One region of the Metabacillus elymi genome, then DNA from elsewhere that is predicted to be linked to it. Evidence: riboswitches for the same ligand, from Rfam matches in the RefSeq annotation. Region 1 holds a riboswitch; each other region holds the start of a gene.
The links. Region 1 has a riboswitch for cobalamin ahead of metE (5-methyltetrahydropteroyltriglutamate--homocysteine S-methyltransferase). Riboswitches for the same ligand answer to the same signal wherever they lie in the genome.
Positions count from the first base shown of each region.

Region 1 (5,456 bases):
GATAATTGAGAGCCGCTTCAACCATTACCTTTAATGCTGCAATCGTTTCAGCTTCCCCTCTTGTTTTCAAGCCACAGTCCGGGTTGACCCAAAAAGCATGGTAATCCAACACTTCAAGTGCACGTTTAATATTTTGTGATAATTCGTCAATTGTTGGAACACGTGGACTATGAATATCATAAACACCTAAACCAATTCCTTTATTGTAATGATGCTGTTCAAAGGAAGCGATTAATTCACCGTGACTTCTAGATGTCTCAATTGAGATTACATCTGCATCAAGTTCATCGATTGCATGAATAATATCATCAAAATTCGAGTAACACATATGTGTATGAATTTGTGTATTATCTTCCACAGATGATGTAGCTAATTTGAATGCATAAACTGCTGCGTTTAAGTAGTTTTCTGTTTTTTCTTCTTTTAATGGTAACCCTTCACGTAAAGCAGCTTCATCTACTTGAATCATCTTAATTCCACTTGCCTCAAGTGCTTTAACTTCCGCGCGAATCGCTAAGGCTACATGATTTAACACGTCAGTACGGCTAATATCATCACGGACAAATGACCAATTTATGATCGTTACCGGTCCAGTTAGCATTCCTTTCACTGGTTTTTTTGTTAGAGATTGGGCATATACGGTTTCCTTAACGGTCATGTTTTCTATTGCATAAACATCACCAAAAATAACAGGAGGCTTCACACAACGGGAGCCATACGATTGAACCCAACCAAATTTCGTTATCGCGACACCTTCTAGTTTTTCTCCAAAAAACTCAACCATATCTGTACGCTCAAACTCACCATGAACAAGAACATCTAATCCAAGCTCTTCTTGAATATCAATCCATTTCTTTATTTCACTTTGAATATATTTCTCATATTTCGCAGCAGATAGCTCACCTTTTCTCCATTTCAATCGTTGTTTACGTACTTCCTTTGTTTGTGGGAAGCTACCAATTGTTGTAGTAGGAAGGATTGGTAATTGAAATTGTTCTGCTTGTAATTCCTTACGAATTTTTGAATCAATCCGTGATGAAGAGTCATTTTTCCTATTTTTCATCGCGTCATGAACTATTTGAACATTACGATGTGCAGAATTTTTCAACGAATGAACTGCTTGATCATAGATTTCTAGTTCAGCAACACCTAATTCATCGTTAGCAAACTTTGTTAGGTAGACAATTTCTTCAAGCTTTTCATCAGCAAATGCTAATGCATCTTTTATTTGCGTGTCTAATTGTTGCTCACTTTTTACCGTTACTGGAACATGAAGCAAACTACACGATGGCTGAACAATAAGTTGATTTTCATCAACGAAGCTAGTTAATTCTTTCAATAGAGAAGCTTTTTCAGTTAAGCTTGATTTCCAAATATTACGGCCGTCAACGACACCTGCAAAAAGCACCTTGTCATTTGGAAAACCATATTTTTTTATATTTTCAAAATTCACACCTTCATCGTGGACAAAATCAAGACCAATACCTTGTACTGGTAGTTGAGTTATCTCTTCATAAAATTCAATGCTTTCAAAATAGGTTTGAAGGATGAACTTTACATCTGGAACTCCACCTTGGAAAGCAGTATATACTTCTTTAAGCTCATTAATTATCTCTTTCTCTACATTCTTAACCAAGATTGGTTCATCAATCTGAATCCATTCTGCTCCAGCTTCTTTTAGTTGTTTAAATACTTCTATATATAAGGTTATTAGTGAATTTAATAACTCAGCTCTTTCTTGCTCATCAAATCCTTTAGATAAAGAAAGTAATGTGATTGGACCAAGGATAACCGGTTTACCATGTATTCCTAACTTATTCTTAGCTTCCAAATACAAGTTAAGTAAACGATTTTCTAATAAAGTAGGCTTTGCGTCCTTTAACTCTGGCACGATATAATGGTAATTTGTATTAAACCACTTCGTCATTTCTGACGCAATTTTCCCGCTGCTTCCTCTAGCAATCTCGAAATAGGTTTTAAGGGAAATCTTTGTTTCACCGGTTTTAAAGCGCTCAGGTATAAGTCCAAACATTGCAGCCGTATCTAACACTTGATCATAATAACTAAAATCACCAATAGGAATAAGATCAATTCCTTTTTCTTTCTGTTTTCTAAGATGTGATAAGCGAATTTGTTCCATTTCGCTATAAAACTGTTCCTCAGATATTTCGTTTGACCAAAATAATTCTAAAATCTTTTTCCACTCACGATTCTCACCAATTCTTGGATAACCGATATTTGAACTTTTTATACTCATTTTATTAACTCCTTCTATGTAGTTTATTTTTCAAATAAAAAAGCCTCTCTAATGGATTAATAGAGAGACGATTGATAGACATAGTTAACTAGAGTTGAAATGAATAAAAGGGTTCAACATATGACCACCACTCCTCCCTATTTCGCGTAGGTAATAAGTGCACACAATAGGCAGGTCTCCTGACTTAGGTTCCTCACTTCATATCCCTTCCCATTTCATGCTTGAAACAGTGGATTGCGATATGAAGCTCCCCATAACAGTGGCGCGACCGTGTCGGATTTACACCGAACTTCCCTTTTAAGTTAAAAGTCTTTATTATCTTTTAACACCCATTGACTGAACATTATTAAATTTTAAAATATATTTAAAACATGTGACTTAGATTATATCATTTTTCGTTATTTAGCAAGTTTTTTTTCTAAATATCGTTTCTTATTATGCTAGGTCGTATATAATTATACTCTTGTTCACATAACATTATTATGTAATTAAATCGATTTCCATCACGATTCATACTAACCAGAATCTCTCTACAAATTTCATTTAAAAATCGAATAACATGTAACATCTTGTTGGTTTCTGCGCTTTCCCGAGAAATAACTAGGAAGATATGGCCCATACATATAGGCATGAGCCGTGACAGTCCGCTAAAACCCACATAAACTTATAAGGATTTCAACCATATAAAAAAAGGAGCGTTTCCTTCATGAACCCATACGGATACGGATATTATCATGAGTTTATCCCACAGCAACCTAATTTTTATAGTCCAAATGACTATCCTCCATTCGTTCAACATCAGGAACAATTTGAGGATACTAGACAACCAGCTCTTGAAAGAAGAGTAGCTGCACTAGAACGACAAAATGAACGACAAACACGAGAATTGGCAAGACTTAATAATGAATTAAAAAGACAAAACGATGAGCAAAAACGAATAAATCAAGAGTTCAATCGATTAAATCGTGAATTCAACCGAGTGAACCAGCAAGTAACACAAGTTAATGATAGAGTTGAACAACATACTCGCCGATTAAACCGTTTAAACCAACGACTACGTGCAGTAGAAAATAAATTTGATTTTCCTTTTACTCCAGGTGAAGGCGGTTTTTAATTAATTCGTTCTATATGAATAAAAACAAGGATGATAAAAGAATTATATCCTCCTATCATCCTTGTTTTTGATATTTATTTTCTTATCAGCGAAGACATATTAATAATATTACTTACTATACAACCTATAAAAGCACTTCTAATAATATCAAACGGATAATGAGCCCCCGTCCATATTCGTGAAACACCAATTAGTACTGATAACCCCAACATAATGCAGCCTACAATTTTGTTGGAAAGATAGATCATCGTTGAAACAGAAAAGGCCAGCAAAGTGTGTTTACTTGTAAAAGTTGAATCAAGTTTTGAAGGAATTAAAAGATTGGCTTTACGGGTTATAAACGGTCTTGGTCTAAATTTATATTGCTTTATTAGAACATTAATACATAAGTTAATCATGAGCGAAATCAATGAGCGATAAAATACTTTCCTTTTTTGACCTTTTCGTTGCCACAGTAAAAATAAAACAAATGCGAAAATATAGCGCATCTTATTTGAGGCAAAGATCATGATATTATCTAAGAAAGTATTTTTTCCTGCTAAGTCATTTATCCATTTAAATAGCCTCTGATCCATAAAATAGCTCCTAAATTTTTTGTCGACATTATTATTCTCTAATCATCATGGAGTATGTAAAAAATGAAAATTAGATAGAAAATAAAAATATTTCTATTGCACATAATAGTTATGATCACCAAGGAGAGGAGGTACAAAAATGACAAACCGCAATGATAACCGCGAACGAAAAAACAAATACCCCAATAACAAAAAGCAGGATACAGAATTCTCGAAGGATATAAATATTAGAAGCGAAAAAACGAAGCAGGATTTACAAAAGTAAAAAAGAGAGAGGATTTCAACTAAAGACGGTTGAAGTCCTCTCTCTTCTCATTTCCCAAGATATTATCGGGTCCTTTTAGACCTCGAAGAAGTACTTGTTTTACTCTTTCTCCTACTGTCATTTGTTCTATTTCTAGATGGAGCTTCAGATGCTCTGCCTGCTTTGTCTTTTCCAATTGTACGGCGTACCTTTTTTATTTGTGAGTTTCGTTCCTGCTCATAATCATCACGATCAGGAATACTTATCCCTTTTATCACTTGCTTTTCTAGTGTTTGACCAATCCCTTTTTCTATCATACGTAAGAAATCAATGTCCTTGGGAGCAACTAATGTAAAGGCAACACCATCTCCACCTGCTCGTCCTGTACGGCCAATCCGATGAACATAGCTTTCAACATCATGTGGAATATCATAGTTAAATACATGTGTTACACCTTCTACATCTAATCCCCTTGCAGCGACATCTGTAGCAACCAAAAATTGAATTTTCGCTTCACGAAATCGCTTCATCGCTTTTTCACGCTTTGCTTGTGTTAAATCACCGTGGAGTTCGTCAGATTCATAGCCATTGGCGATAAGAGCTTCTTGAAGCTTTTTCGCTCGAATTTTTGTTCGACAAAAGATAATTCCTAAAAAAGGACGATGCTCTTCTAATAAATGTAACAATGTCCCCTGCTTTCGACGATCCGTTGTCTCAATAACAATTTGTCTGATCTCATCAACTGTTATTCTTTTCGCTTTTACTTGAATGCTTTCTGGTTCCTGCATGTATTTTTTAGCGAGAGACCGAATTTCATTTGGCATTGTAGCTGAAAAAAGCATCGTTTGACGTGTTGAAAGTGTCTCATAGATAATGTCATCTACCTCTGGAAGAAAGCCCATATGTAACATTTGATCAGCTTCATCTAATACAAGCATCTCAACAGTTGATAGATCAATTGTTTTACGTCGAATATGATCCAACAATCGACCTGGGGTTGCCACAACAATATGCTGTGCACCTTTTAACTTTTTCAACTGGTGCTCAACATCCTGCCCCCCGTAAACAGCAAGTACATTGATATCTTCTAGGTTCTCAATCATTTTTTTTATTTCTTTTGATATTTGCTGTGCTAGTTCACGTGTTGGTGTTAATATCAAAGACTGTATATCAGACTTACTACTATCAATCTTTTCTAAAATTGGAAGAACAAAAGCTAATGTTTTACCAGTTCCAGTTTGCGCTTGGGCAATAACATCCTTTCCC
Region 1 is NZ_CP055263.1:4,526,306-4,531,761, reverse strand. Features, by position in the region: gene metE (5-methyltetrahydropteroyltriglutamate--homocysteine S-methyltransferase) at 1-2,257, opposite strand, end outside; cobalamin riboswitch at 2,410-2,605, opposite strand; gene HUW50_RS20815 (hypothetical protein) at 2,964-3,371, shown strand; gene HUW50_RS20810 (phosphatase PAP2 family protein) at 3,446-3,946, opposite strand; gene HUW50_RS27185 (hypothetical protein) at 4,086-4,211, shown strand; gene HUW50_RS20805 (DEAD/DEAH box helicase) at 4,274-5,456, opposite strand, start outside.

Region 2 (5,456 bases), 1.9 Mb from region 1:
TCCCGTCTTTAATTACCTATTTATTAACTGTAAAAAATGGACAAGCTTTAAATGTCATTATAGATGGGCCTCTACCACATCTAATCGTAAATGATCTCGAAGAAATTTGTTCTTCAACTGCTATAAAACAACGTCAGCAAGTTTTACAGCCTGCCATGAAAATAAAGCTTTAATTGCAATAGATTCCGAATAAAACATCTAGGAGGTGCATGTGACATGCTGAGAACGATATTTATGGTTGTGGGTGCTATTGTGGTCATAGGGTTTTTACTTAATTTGATATTCTAATAATAAATTGCATATAGAAAGGTTACGAACGATTACATTTTTTTAAAATGGGTATTGAAATAACATCAAAGCTTTTGAAAGGATGATCGAAATGAAAGAATTTCAACATTTAGTAGTAGCTTTTGATGGAACTGAAGATAGTAAAGATGCTCTTGAGCTAGGAATTCATATAAGTAAGCAGTTACATTCAGAAATTTCAGTTGTTCATATTCATAAAAAAGGGATCTTCAATGGAGATTCTATTGAAGATAACATGGTTTTTCCAGGAACAAATAGCAGTTACCAAACAAATGACATGAGGCACTATCCAATTATGCCCGTGCCAACCGAACATGAAGACACAGAAGAGCATAGTAAGGAAACACAGGCTTTGGAAAGTGAAGCAAGACGAATATTGGATCATCATAATATTAAAGGAAATGTAAATGTTACCTACGGTGAACCTTCCGAAGCAATTGTTTCATTTGCAACTGAACATAATGCTGATTTAATCGTTGTTGGCAGTCGTGATATTAGTGGATTAAAACGTTTATTATTTGGTAGTGTTAGTGAAAAGGTTTCACATCGTTCTAACATTCCTGTATTAATTGCTAAATGATTATATATGAGGTAGACACTTATGATGTCTATCTTTTTTTATTTAGCAGAATCAATCCCCAACTGCTATTTCAAAAAAATAGCTCTCTTCTTACTTTTTGTTAGTGAAGTGTGAAAATTCAAAACAATACATCAAAAACCCCATATAATCAATGATCAAACAGCACACATTAACATTAAGAACCTTTAGTGATTGACATATATTATTAGATTGATATAATATTTTGTGGTGTACTTTTGTGCAAAAAAGCATAAAAGCGTTTAAGCCATAAAGGAGCAAGTATATGATTAGTGATAAAAAGACTTTTCAGTTTAAAGAAGCAGTTTCAATTTTATTTCTTATTTTGGCCATCATCTTTACCAGTCTATTTGTATTAAAGACAGAACCACATCTTGCCTTACTTAATTGTTTAGTTGTTGTGGCTTCTCTTGGGTTAATAAAACGTTATACATGGAAAGAGTTAGAAACAGGAATGATTAAAGGTATTCAGAGCGGAATTCAACCAATAATTGTGCTCGCATTAATTGGAATCTTAATTGGTGCATGGATGAGTAGCGGAACGATACCTACAGTAATGGTATATGCCCTAACAGTAATTAATCCGAACTACTTACTAATTACTTCATTATTTTCTTGTATGGTTATCTCAAGCCTTGTTGGAAGCTCATTTACTACAGTTAGTACTGTTGGCGTAGCTCTTATGGGTGCTGGAATCGCTATTGGCATACCTGCCCCATGGGTAGCAGGTGCTATCATTTGCGGTGCTTGCTTTGGTGATAAGATGTCTCCAATGTCTGATACAACAAATTTTGCATCAGGTGTTTCATCTGTTGAGCTTTTCACACATATTAGACATATGACCAAAACAACTATTCCTAGCATTCTTATTACAACTTTAATTTTTTTCATAATTGGGAGAATCACTCCTATCCATTCAGCATCACTGTCTGAAATGACAAACATGATAAATATAATTGAAACCCATGTCCAAATAAGTAGTCTTACACTGCTTTCACCAGTATTAGTTATAATTTTAGCCATTCGAAAGGTACCAGTCGTACCAGCATTAATCGTTGGAATTATTACAGCAGGGATAACAGCTATAGGATTTCAAGGAGTAAAATTAAGCGAATTCCTTCATGTTTTACAAAACGGTACAACTTTCACAATTGAAAATGCACAGGTTGTCAATATGATGAACCGTGGTGGACTTCAATCAATGATGTGGTCGATTTCACTCATCCTGATTGCTTTTGCTTTTGGCGGATTACTCGATATGTTAAACATCATTCCGACCCTCTTAAATGGATTGATAGAGCGCGTTAAAACAAAAGGTCAGCTGATTCTATCAACAGCAGCATCTTCGTTTGGGGTGAATTTATTAACAGGTGAACAGTACTTATCAATTCTCATTCCAGGCCAATCTTTTAAAGGCATATATGACAAAATGAAGCTTGAGCGTAAATACTTGTCACGAACACTTGAAGATGCTGGAACTTTGATAAATCCACTGATCCCATGGGGCGTAAGTGGTGCTTTCTTTGCTCAAACACTTGGTGTTCCAGTAATCGCCTTTTTACCTTTTGCTTTCTTTTTGTATCTATCACCTTTCTTTTCGATCCTTTTTGGATTTTTTAGTAAAGTAAAAACCACTTCTTAACGGATCTGACCTAGTAAGTCAGATCTTATTTTTTTCTTCCAAAATTCTATTGAAGTAGATAAATTTCGACAATTAGAAAGTATTGGTTGATTAATTTGCAAGTGTGCCTTATTATGTAAATAGAACAATTAACTACATATTGACAGAATCACAAACGTAAAAACTATATATTGTATCTTTGCAAGCGATAGGCGCCTATAAGGCTGAAAAGGGAATCTGGTGTAAATCCAGAACTGTCCCCGCAACTGTAAGTGTGACGAACTGAGATAGCCACTGTACATTATCATGTATGGGAAGGCCTCGTAGTAGGACGAGCACAAGTCAGGAGACCTACCTAAAGCTTGCTAAAGTTTCAATTTCTTCGGGGACTGAGAAGATGAAACGATAGTAAGTAATTATGGGCTTAACTATATTCCTGCCCTTCTTATCTGTCGTTTTATCCGCTCATTCTCGAGCGGTTTTTTTATTTACCAAAAGATTATGGAGGAATTAACATGAGTACGACAACAACTACACCTATCATTATTGATAGCTTAAATGAAGAATCATTTAACGCAACAAAACTTACTACATTTATTAGCAGTATCCATCAACAATTCCCTTCACTATATATAGATAATTATCTTAACAGGATCAATAACACCCTTCTCCAGAGAGATTCCTATACGACTGAACAGCTCACAAATTTACTTATTTTAGAGGGATTATCTAATATTAATGAACAAGAGCCAGAATGGACTTACTTTTGCGCTCAAATTTATTTAACAAAACTCTACAAGGAAGCAGCAGCTAACCGTGGATATGACAAAAATCAAAAATATGGTAGTTTCAATAATTTAATTGAGATATTAGTTTCAAAGGGTCTTTACCACTCTAAGCTGCTTGATCTTTATACAAAAGAAGAAATTGAACAAGTTGGCTCATTTATCCAACCTGAAAAGGATCAGTTATTCACATATATTGGGCTTCGAACCTTAGCAGATCGCTACTTAACACGTGATTTTACAAAACAAACCTTAGAGCTTCCACAAGAAAGGTTCTTAATTATCGCAATGACACTTATGGCCGAGGAGCATAAAGAAAGACGCCTAGAACTTGTTAAACAAGCCTATTGGGCCATGAGTAATCTTTATATGACTGTAGCCACTCCAACATTATCAAATGCCGGAAAACCTATAGGGCAATTATCTAGTTGTTTTATTGATACGATTGATGATAGCTTACAAGGAATATTTGATAGTAATACCGATATTGCTAATCTTTCAAAATCAGGTGGTGGGATTGGTGCATACCTAGGAAAAGTCAGGAGCCGCGGAAGTGATATAAAAGGTTTTAAAGGTGTTTCATCTGGAATCATTCCTTGGATGAAAATGCTTAACAACACAGCAGTTAGCGTAGACCAACTAGGACAGCGAAAAGGTGCAATCGCTGTTTATTTAGATGTTTGGCATAAAGATATCTACTCATTCCTAGATTCTAAACTTAATAATGGTGATGAACGAATGCGTACCCATGACTTATTCACAGGTGTTTGTATTCCAGATATATTCATGGAGCAGGTTGAAGCCCGCGGGGATTGGTATTTATTTGATCCACATGAAGTTCGAAAAGTAATGGGATATAGCATTGAGGACTTTTACGACGAAGAAAAAGGAAATGGTAGCTTCCGTCAAAAGTACTGGGAATGTGTCGATAACGAACAACTTTCTAAAGAAAAGATTCCAGCTATTGAGATAATGAAACGTATTATGATCAGCCAATTAGAAGCAGGTACACCATATATGTTCTATCGTGATGAAGTGAACAGACAGAATGCTAATTCTCACAAAGGAATGATTTACTGCAGCAATCTTTGTACAGAAATCACTCAAAATCAAAGCGCTACAACTGTTGAGGAGCATTATACAGAGGACGGAAAAATAATTACCGTTAAAACACCTGGTGATTTTGTCGTTTGTAACCTCTCCTCTATTAATCTTGCAAAGGCTGTTACAGATGATGTTTTAGAAAGACTCATCCCTATCCAAGTAAGAATGCTAGACAATGTCATTGATTTAAATACGATTCCGGTTCTGCAAGCAAAGCTAACAAATGAAAAATATCGCGCAATCGGTCTAGGTACATTCGGATGGCATCATTTATTAGCTCTTAAACAAATAAAGTGGGAGCATGAAGAAGCTGTTAAGTTCGCTGACGAGCTATATGAGAAAATATCCTATCTTACAATTAGAGCAAGCATGGAGCTTTCAAAGGAAAAAGGCTCTTATTCCGTTTTTGCAGGTTCAGAATGGGAAACTGGTTCGTACTTCAAAAAAAGAGGCTATCAATCAAAGGAAAGCATATTCGATTGGGACTTATTACAAGAGAATGTAAAAAAGTTCGGAATTCGCAATGGATACTTAATGGCAGTTGCACCAAATGCATCGACATCGATTATCGCAGGAAGTACTGCTAGCATTGATCCAATTTTCCAAAAGGTTTATTCAGAAGAAAAGAAAGACTATAAAATTCCTGTTACAGTTCCTGATTTAAATGCAACAACAACCTGGTTTTATAAATCAGCTTATTTTATTGACCAGCTATGGAGCATAAAGCAAAATGCTGCAAGACAGCGTCATATCGATCAGTCTATCTCCTTCAATTTTTATGTACAAAACAACATTAAAGCCAAAGACTTATTAGATCTGCATATGACTGCATGGAGTGAAGGGTTGAAAACAACTTATTACGTACGCTCAACCTCTAGTGAAATTGAAGACTGCGATTCATGTGCTAGTTAACTTAGAAAAGCGCAAGCGCCTGTTCAGCCCCGACAAGCATAAGACGCAAATGAATAGAAGACGTAATTTGTCTTCAATTCATTTGTGACTTATGACCTCGAGGGGCTAGGCGCTGGAGCTAGACACCGTC
Region 2 is NZ_CP055263.1:2,653,752-2,659,207, reverse strand. Features, by position in the region: gene HUW50_RS12690 (hypothetical protein) at 1-173, shown strand, start outside; gene HUW50_RS12685 (universal stress protein) at 380-886, shown strand; gene nhaC (Na+/H+ antiporter NhaC) at 1,173-2,546, shown strand; cobalamin riboswitch at 2,719-2,898, shown strand; gene HUW50_RS12675 (ribonucleoside-diphosphate reductase subunit alpha) at 3,041-5,326, shown strand.
Region 2: another riboswitch for cobalamin. It lies ahead of HUW50_RS12675 (ribonucleoside-diphosphate reductase subunit alpha); the one in region 1 lies ahead of metE (5-methyltetrahydropteroyltriglutamate--homocysteine S-methyltransferase).

Region 3 (5,456 bases), 740 kb from region 1:
GGCAGGGAGTACCATTTTATATTCGAACCGGCAAACGAATGAAGAAGAAGTCCACACGTATAGTCATTGAATTCAAAAATCCTTTAAAAGAGTTATATGTTAATCAAAACGAGGACCCAACACCAAACTTATTAATCATCGGGATTAACCCAAACGAAGGAGTATCTTTACAATTAAATAGTAAAAATCCATTAAAGGATGGAAAAATCGAGCCAATAAACATCGAATTTTCAGCTGACCAAGACGATGTTCCAAAAGCTTATGAGCTCTTACTATTAGATGCTTTTGAAGGAGACGCTACTTTCTTTGCTCATTGGAAGGAGGTTGAACTATCTTGGAAATGGGTTCAACCTATTCTAGAAGCATTTGAAGAAAATCTTGTTCCTCTTCATATTTACCCATCAGGATCCTATGGACCGGATGCTTCTCATCGATTACTTGAAGATGATGGATTTGGCTGGTGGTTAGACAAAAAATCTCTTGAATCATCAAAGGTTGCTCCTCAAGAAAGCTAATGATTAAAAAGAACAACTTTTTTGTAACATTTTTAGTGTGATTAAATTCGAATAACTTTGCTAGGAGGTAGAGAATGTGAAGGTAGGAGTCATTGGTCTAGGGAAAATGGGATTAAACATTAGCAAGAATCTTCTTGACCACAATCACGAAGTTGTTGCGTTCGATATAAATTCAAGTGCGATCGAGGAAATTAAAGAGTATGGTGCCAAAGGTACTTTAAGTTTAAAAGAACTTGTTCAATCGTTGGAAAAGCCAAGAGTATTGTGGATTATGGTCCCACATTCAGTTGTAGATTCATTAATTAACGATGTGACCCCATTCTTAACAGCCGGAGATATTGTCATTGAGGCTGGTAATTCACATTATAAAGAATCAATTCGCCGTTCTGAAGAATTCAAAAAAATTGGGGTAAGCTTTCTTGATGCAGGTACATCAGGTGGCATGGAAGGTGCTCGTAATGGTGCAAATTATATGGTAGGCGGAGATCCAGAGGCTTGGAGGATTGTAGAACCAATTTTCCGAGATACCGCAGTTGAAAAAGGCTATTTATATACTGGGAAATCTGGTAGTGGTCACTTTTTGAAAATGGTTCATAATGGAATTGAATATGGCATGATGGCAGCGATCGGTGAAGGATTTGAAGTTTTAGAAAAGAGTGAATTTGAATATGACTATGAAAAAGTAGCTAGAGTTTGGAGTAACGGTTCAGTTATCCGTTCATGGCTTATGGAGTTAACTGAAAGTGCATTTTCAAAAGATGGAAAATTGGAAGATATTAAAGGAGTCATGCACTCATCAGGTGAAGGGAAATGGACAGTTGAAACTGCATTAGATTTACAAGCAGCTACTCCTGTAATCGCCCTGTCACTCTTAATGCGTTATCGATCCTTGGAGAATGATACATTTACTGGAAAAGTTGTAGCAGCATTACGAAATGAATTTGGTGGACATGCTGTTGAGAAAAAGTGAAATATAGATATCATAAGAGAGTCTTTTGACTCTCTTATATTTTTGTTTTCTTAATGTTGATTAAAGAATTATGTGATGATATAAATAGGGAGATTATATTGATTCAGATCGTAAGAGCAAAAGAAAGGAATGAAATAAAAATGTCAGATATTCATCCGGTTATTAAGAAGCTACAATTTAAAGACCAAGGACAACATATATTAATTATAAATGCACCAAAAGCATATGAAGAGGTTATGACTGGGTTTGAAGGTGAAATACATATTAATGCTGAGGATGAAGGATATGATTTTGTACAAGTTTTCGGTACATCTAATGTGGAGTTGCAAACTTTTGCTCGTAGCGCTGAAGCCTATGTAAAAGAAGATGCTCTCTTTTGGCTTTGCTATCCTAAGAAATCATCAAAACTTTACAAAGGGTCAGATTGCAGTCGTGAAAGTGTAACTAAAATGCTTACCAATGAAGGCTACGAGCCTGTTCGACAAATTGCTATCGACGAGGATTGGTCAGCTCTGCGTTTTCGCAAGGTAGAAAATATTAAGTCGATGACACGAAAGTTTGCTGTTACGGAAAAAGGAAAAATACGTACAGATCAGTAAGGAAAACAAAAAACTTCCTTCTCGCATATATTCACTCAAATCTAGATAAAAGGATTTTTGTCATCACTAATTATTCACTTAACTTTGCACCTAATAAAAAGAGATGAGATAAAGTACTTAAGAGGATACCTACACAAGAGTTTGACCGGTGTCCGTTTACAATCATTATCAATTCTCTTATAATTACGTAGACTCAATAAAACGAATAGTAGCAAATAGGTTCTTACCATTGTTAAAAATAACATCTAACTATGGTAAGAATAATAGGGAAGTTGGTGTAAATCCAACGCGGTCCCGCCACTGTAATCACGGAGTGAAACAACCTAAACCCACTGTAACACATGTTATGGGAAGGGGGTTGTAAAAGCAATGATGTGTAAGCCAGGAGACCTGCCTATTTGTCCAAATCAAGTAACCTTCGAGGAAAAGGGAATTGAAAGAATAAGAGGAGAAATTAATTAGAGGACACTCGAATTAACTACTATTCTTTTAAACTCTCGCCTTTCCGTATTGGATAGGCGTTTTTTTGTTCAATAAATTGGTAGGGGGAATATCAGGTGGAAGAAAAACAAAAAGGATTAACACTCATTTTCACAGGCAATGGTAAAGGTAAAACAACAGCCGCAATCGGTCTTACAGTACGAGCAGTTGGTCAGGGAATGTCAGTAAAGATTTTACAATTTATAAAATCAAAAGGAAGATCGTATGGAGAAAAAGTATCGCTAGAAAAGTTAGGAGTTGAAATGATTCAGCTGGGTGAGGGCTTTACATGGACAAAAACTCCAGAGGTTCATAGAAATGCATTAGAGTCAGCATGGAGGATTGCAAAAGAGACCGTTATGTCTGGAAAATATGATGTAGTAATTTTAGATGAACTAAATAACGCACTTGCGATCGATTCATTTCCAATTGATGACGTTCTCCCAATCAATGAGGTAAAAGAGCTTATTCAAACGAAGCCACCACATGTTCATCTTGTCATTACAGGTAGGAATGCAAAGGAAGAAATAAAAGAATTGGCAGACCTAGTTTCAGTCGTAGATGTAGAAAAGCATTATTATGACGAAGGTATACCAGCAGTAAAAGGAATCGAATTCTAATTTTCGAATAGGAGGGAGAGCTATGTCACAACGTTTAGTTATTGCAGGAGTATCAAGTGGAGTTGGCAAAACTACGTTTACAATCGGTTTAATGGCTGCACTAAAAAAAAGAGGTCTCAATGTTCAAGGCTTTAAATGTGGTCCAGATTACATAGACACAAGCTTTCATACCGCGGTTACGGAACGGCCATCTCGTAATGTAGACAGTTGGATGTTTTCTAAAGATGTGTTGAAAGAAGTATTTATACAGGGTAGTAATGGTGCTGACATTTCAATTATCGAAGGTGTAATGGGATTTTATGATGGTAAATCAGCTGACTCAAATCAAGGCTCGACAGCTGAGATTAGTATGTTGCTAGATTGTCCTACATTATTAGTTGTTGACTGCAGTAAGATGGCTAGAAGTGCTGCAGCTATTGTTAAAGGGTATCAATTATTTGAACCACATGTAAATATTGTTGGCGTTATTGCAAACAAGGTCGGAAGTATTGGCCATTACAAAATAATAAAAGAAGCTGTTGAACAGGAATGTGGTGTTCCAGTTTGTGGCTACTTATTAAATGATTCTAGCGTAAAGATGCCCCAAAGACATCTTGGTCTTGTGCCTTCAGTAGAGCGTGGTGATTTGAATGAGCTATTTTTAAAGTTAGGTGAATTAGTTGAACAAACAATCGATGTAAATAAATTGTTACAACTTAGTATGAGAAAGCCTTTAGAGAGTAATGTAACGGATTCAATTTTCAAACAACGCTCATCAAAAGGGATCAAGCTAGCAATTGCGAAGGATAGAGCCTTTAGTTTTTATTATCAAGAAAACCTTGAATTACTTGAAGCCTATGGTGCTGAATGTCTTTATTTTTCACCATTAAAAGGTGAGACGATCCCTGAAGAGGCAGACGGACTTTATATAGGAGGCGGCTTTCCAGAGCAATTTGCGAAAGAGCTTTCAGAGCAAAGTGCAGTCAATCAATCGATTAAAAAAAGGATCGAGCAAGGACTACCTACGTTAGCTGAATGTGGTGGCTTTATGTATTTAGCAGAATCAATCGAAACGATTGAAGGCAAACAATATCCTATGGTCGGGGTTATTCCTGGAAAAATAAAAATGGGTGACAAGTTAGCTGCAATTGGTTATCGGGAGATTACAGGTCTACCGGGAAATTTTCTGCTTACACAGAAGCACACCGCTCGGGGACATGAGTACCATTATTCTTCCTACTATTCTAGTAATGCAAGACGAAATGCATACCATACAAAAGGGGTATTTGGTGAAGGTGAAGAGGGCTATTTAACAAAGAATCTAATCGCTGGCTATACCCATATTCATTTTGCATCCTGTCCAGAGCTAGTGGAAAACTTTATTGAAAAATGTGTGGAGATGAAGAAACATGGCTCACGGTAAAGCAATTCCTATCATGATTCAGGGCACACATTCAGATGCTGGTAAAAGTATACTAGTTACAGCATTGTGTAGAATTTTTGCTCAGGATGGCTTTCGAACTGCCCCATTTAAATCGCAAAATATGGCGTTGAATTCCTATATTACTCTTGATGGAAAAGAGATTGGCAGATCACAAGGAATTCAAGCAGAAGCAGCTGAGACCGTTGCAACAACAGAGATGAATCCAATTCTAATTAAGCCAACACGAGATAACGAAGCGCAAATTGTTGTGCATGGGAAACCTCTTAAAAGCATGAAAGCGCAAAACTATCGCAGCGACTATTATGATACAGCGAAAATAATTATTGAAGAATCCTATCAAAATCTCGCTTCGTCGTTTGAACGAATTGTAATAGAGGGGGCAGGAAGTCCTGCGGAAGTAAATCTAAATGATCGCGAGCTAGTTAATATGAGTATTGCTAAAATGGCAGATGCCCCTGTCCTTTTAGTAGGTGATATTGACAAAGGCGGTGTTTTTGCAAGTCTAGTAGGGACATTGCAGTTACTTTCACCGGAAGATCGCAATCGAGTTGTCGGGGTGATTATTAATAAATTCCGTGGTGACCTTTCACTACTTGAACCAGGTTTAACATGGTTTGAAAAATACACAGGAAAACCAATATTAGGTGTGATTCCGTATATTAATGATTTGTTAATTGATGCAGAGGATTCCTTAAGTTTAAGTACGTATAGTAAACAAAAAGATATTGACAAAGAAATAGATATTGCAGTTATTAACTTTCCACGAATATCTAATTTCACGGATATCGATCCATTCCTATCTGAAAAGGATACTCATGTTCGTCTAGTAGAAAATGCACGTCAACTTGA
Region 3 is NZ_CP055263.1:5,265,467-5,270,922, reverse strand. Features, by position in the region: gene zwf (glucose-6-phosphate dehydrogenase) at 1-515, shown strand, start outside; gene gnd (phosphogluconate dehydrogenase (NAD(+)-dependent, decarboxylating)) at 592-1,485, shown strand; gene HUW50_RS24310 (DUF3052 domain-containing protein) at 1,626-2,084, shown strand; cobalamin riboswitch at 2,285-2,496, shown strand; gene HUW50_RS24305 (cob(I)yrinic acid a,c-diamide adenosyltransferase) at 2,642-3,184, shown strand; gene HUW50_RS24300 (cobyrinic acid a,c-diamide synthase CobB) at 3,207-4,586, shown strand; gene HUW50_RS24295 (cobyric acid synthase) at 4,573-5,456, shown strand, end outside.
Region 3: another riboswitch for cobalamin. It lies ahead of HUW50_RS24305 (cob(I)yrinic acid a,c-diamide adenosyltransferase); the one in region 1 lies ahead of metE (5-methyltetrahydropteroyltriglutamate--homocysteine S-methyltransferase).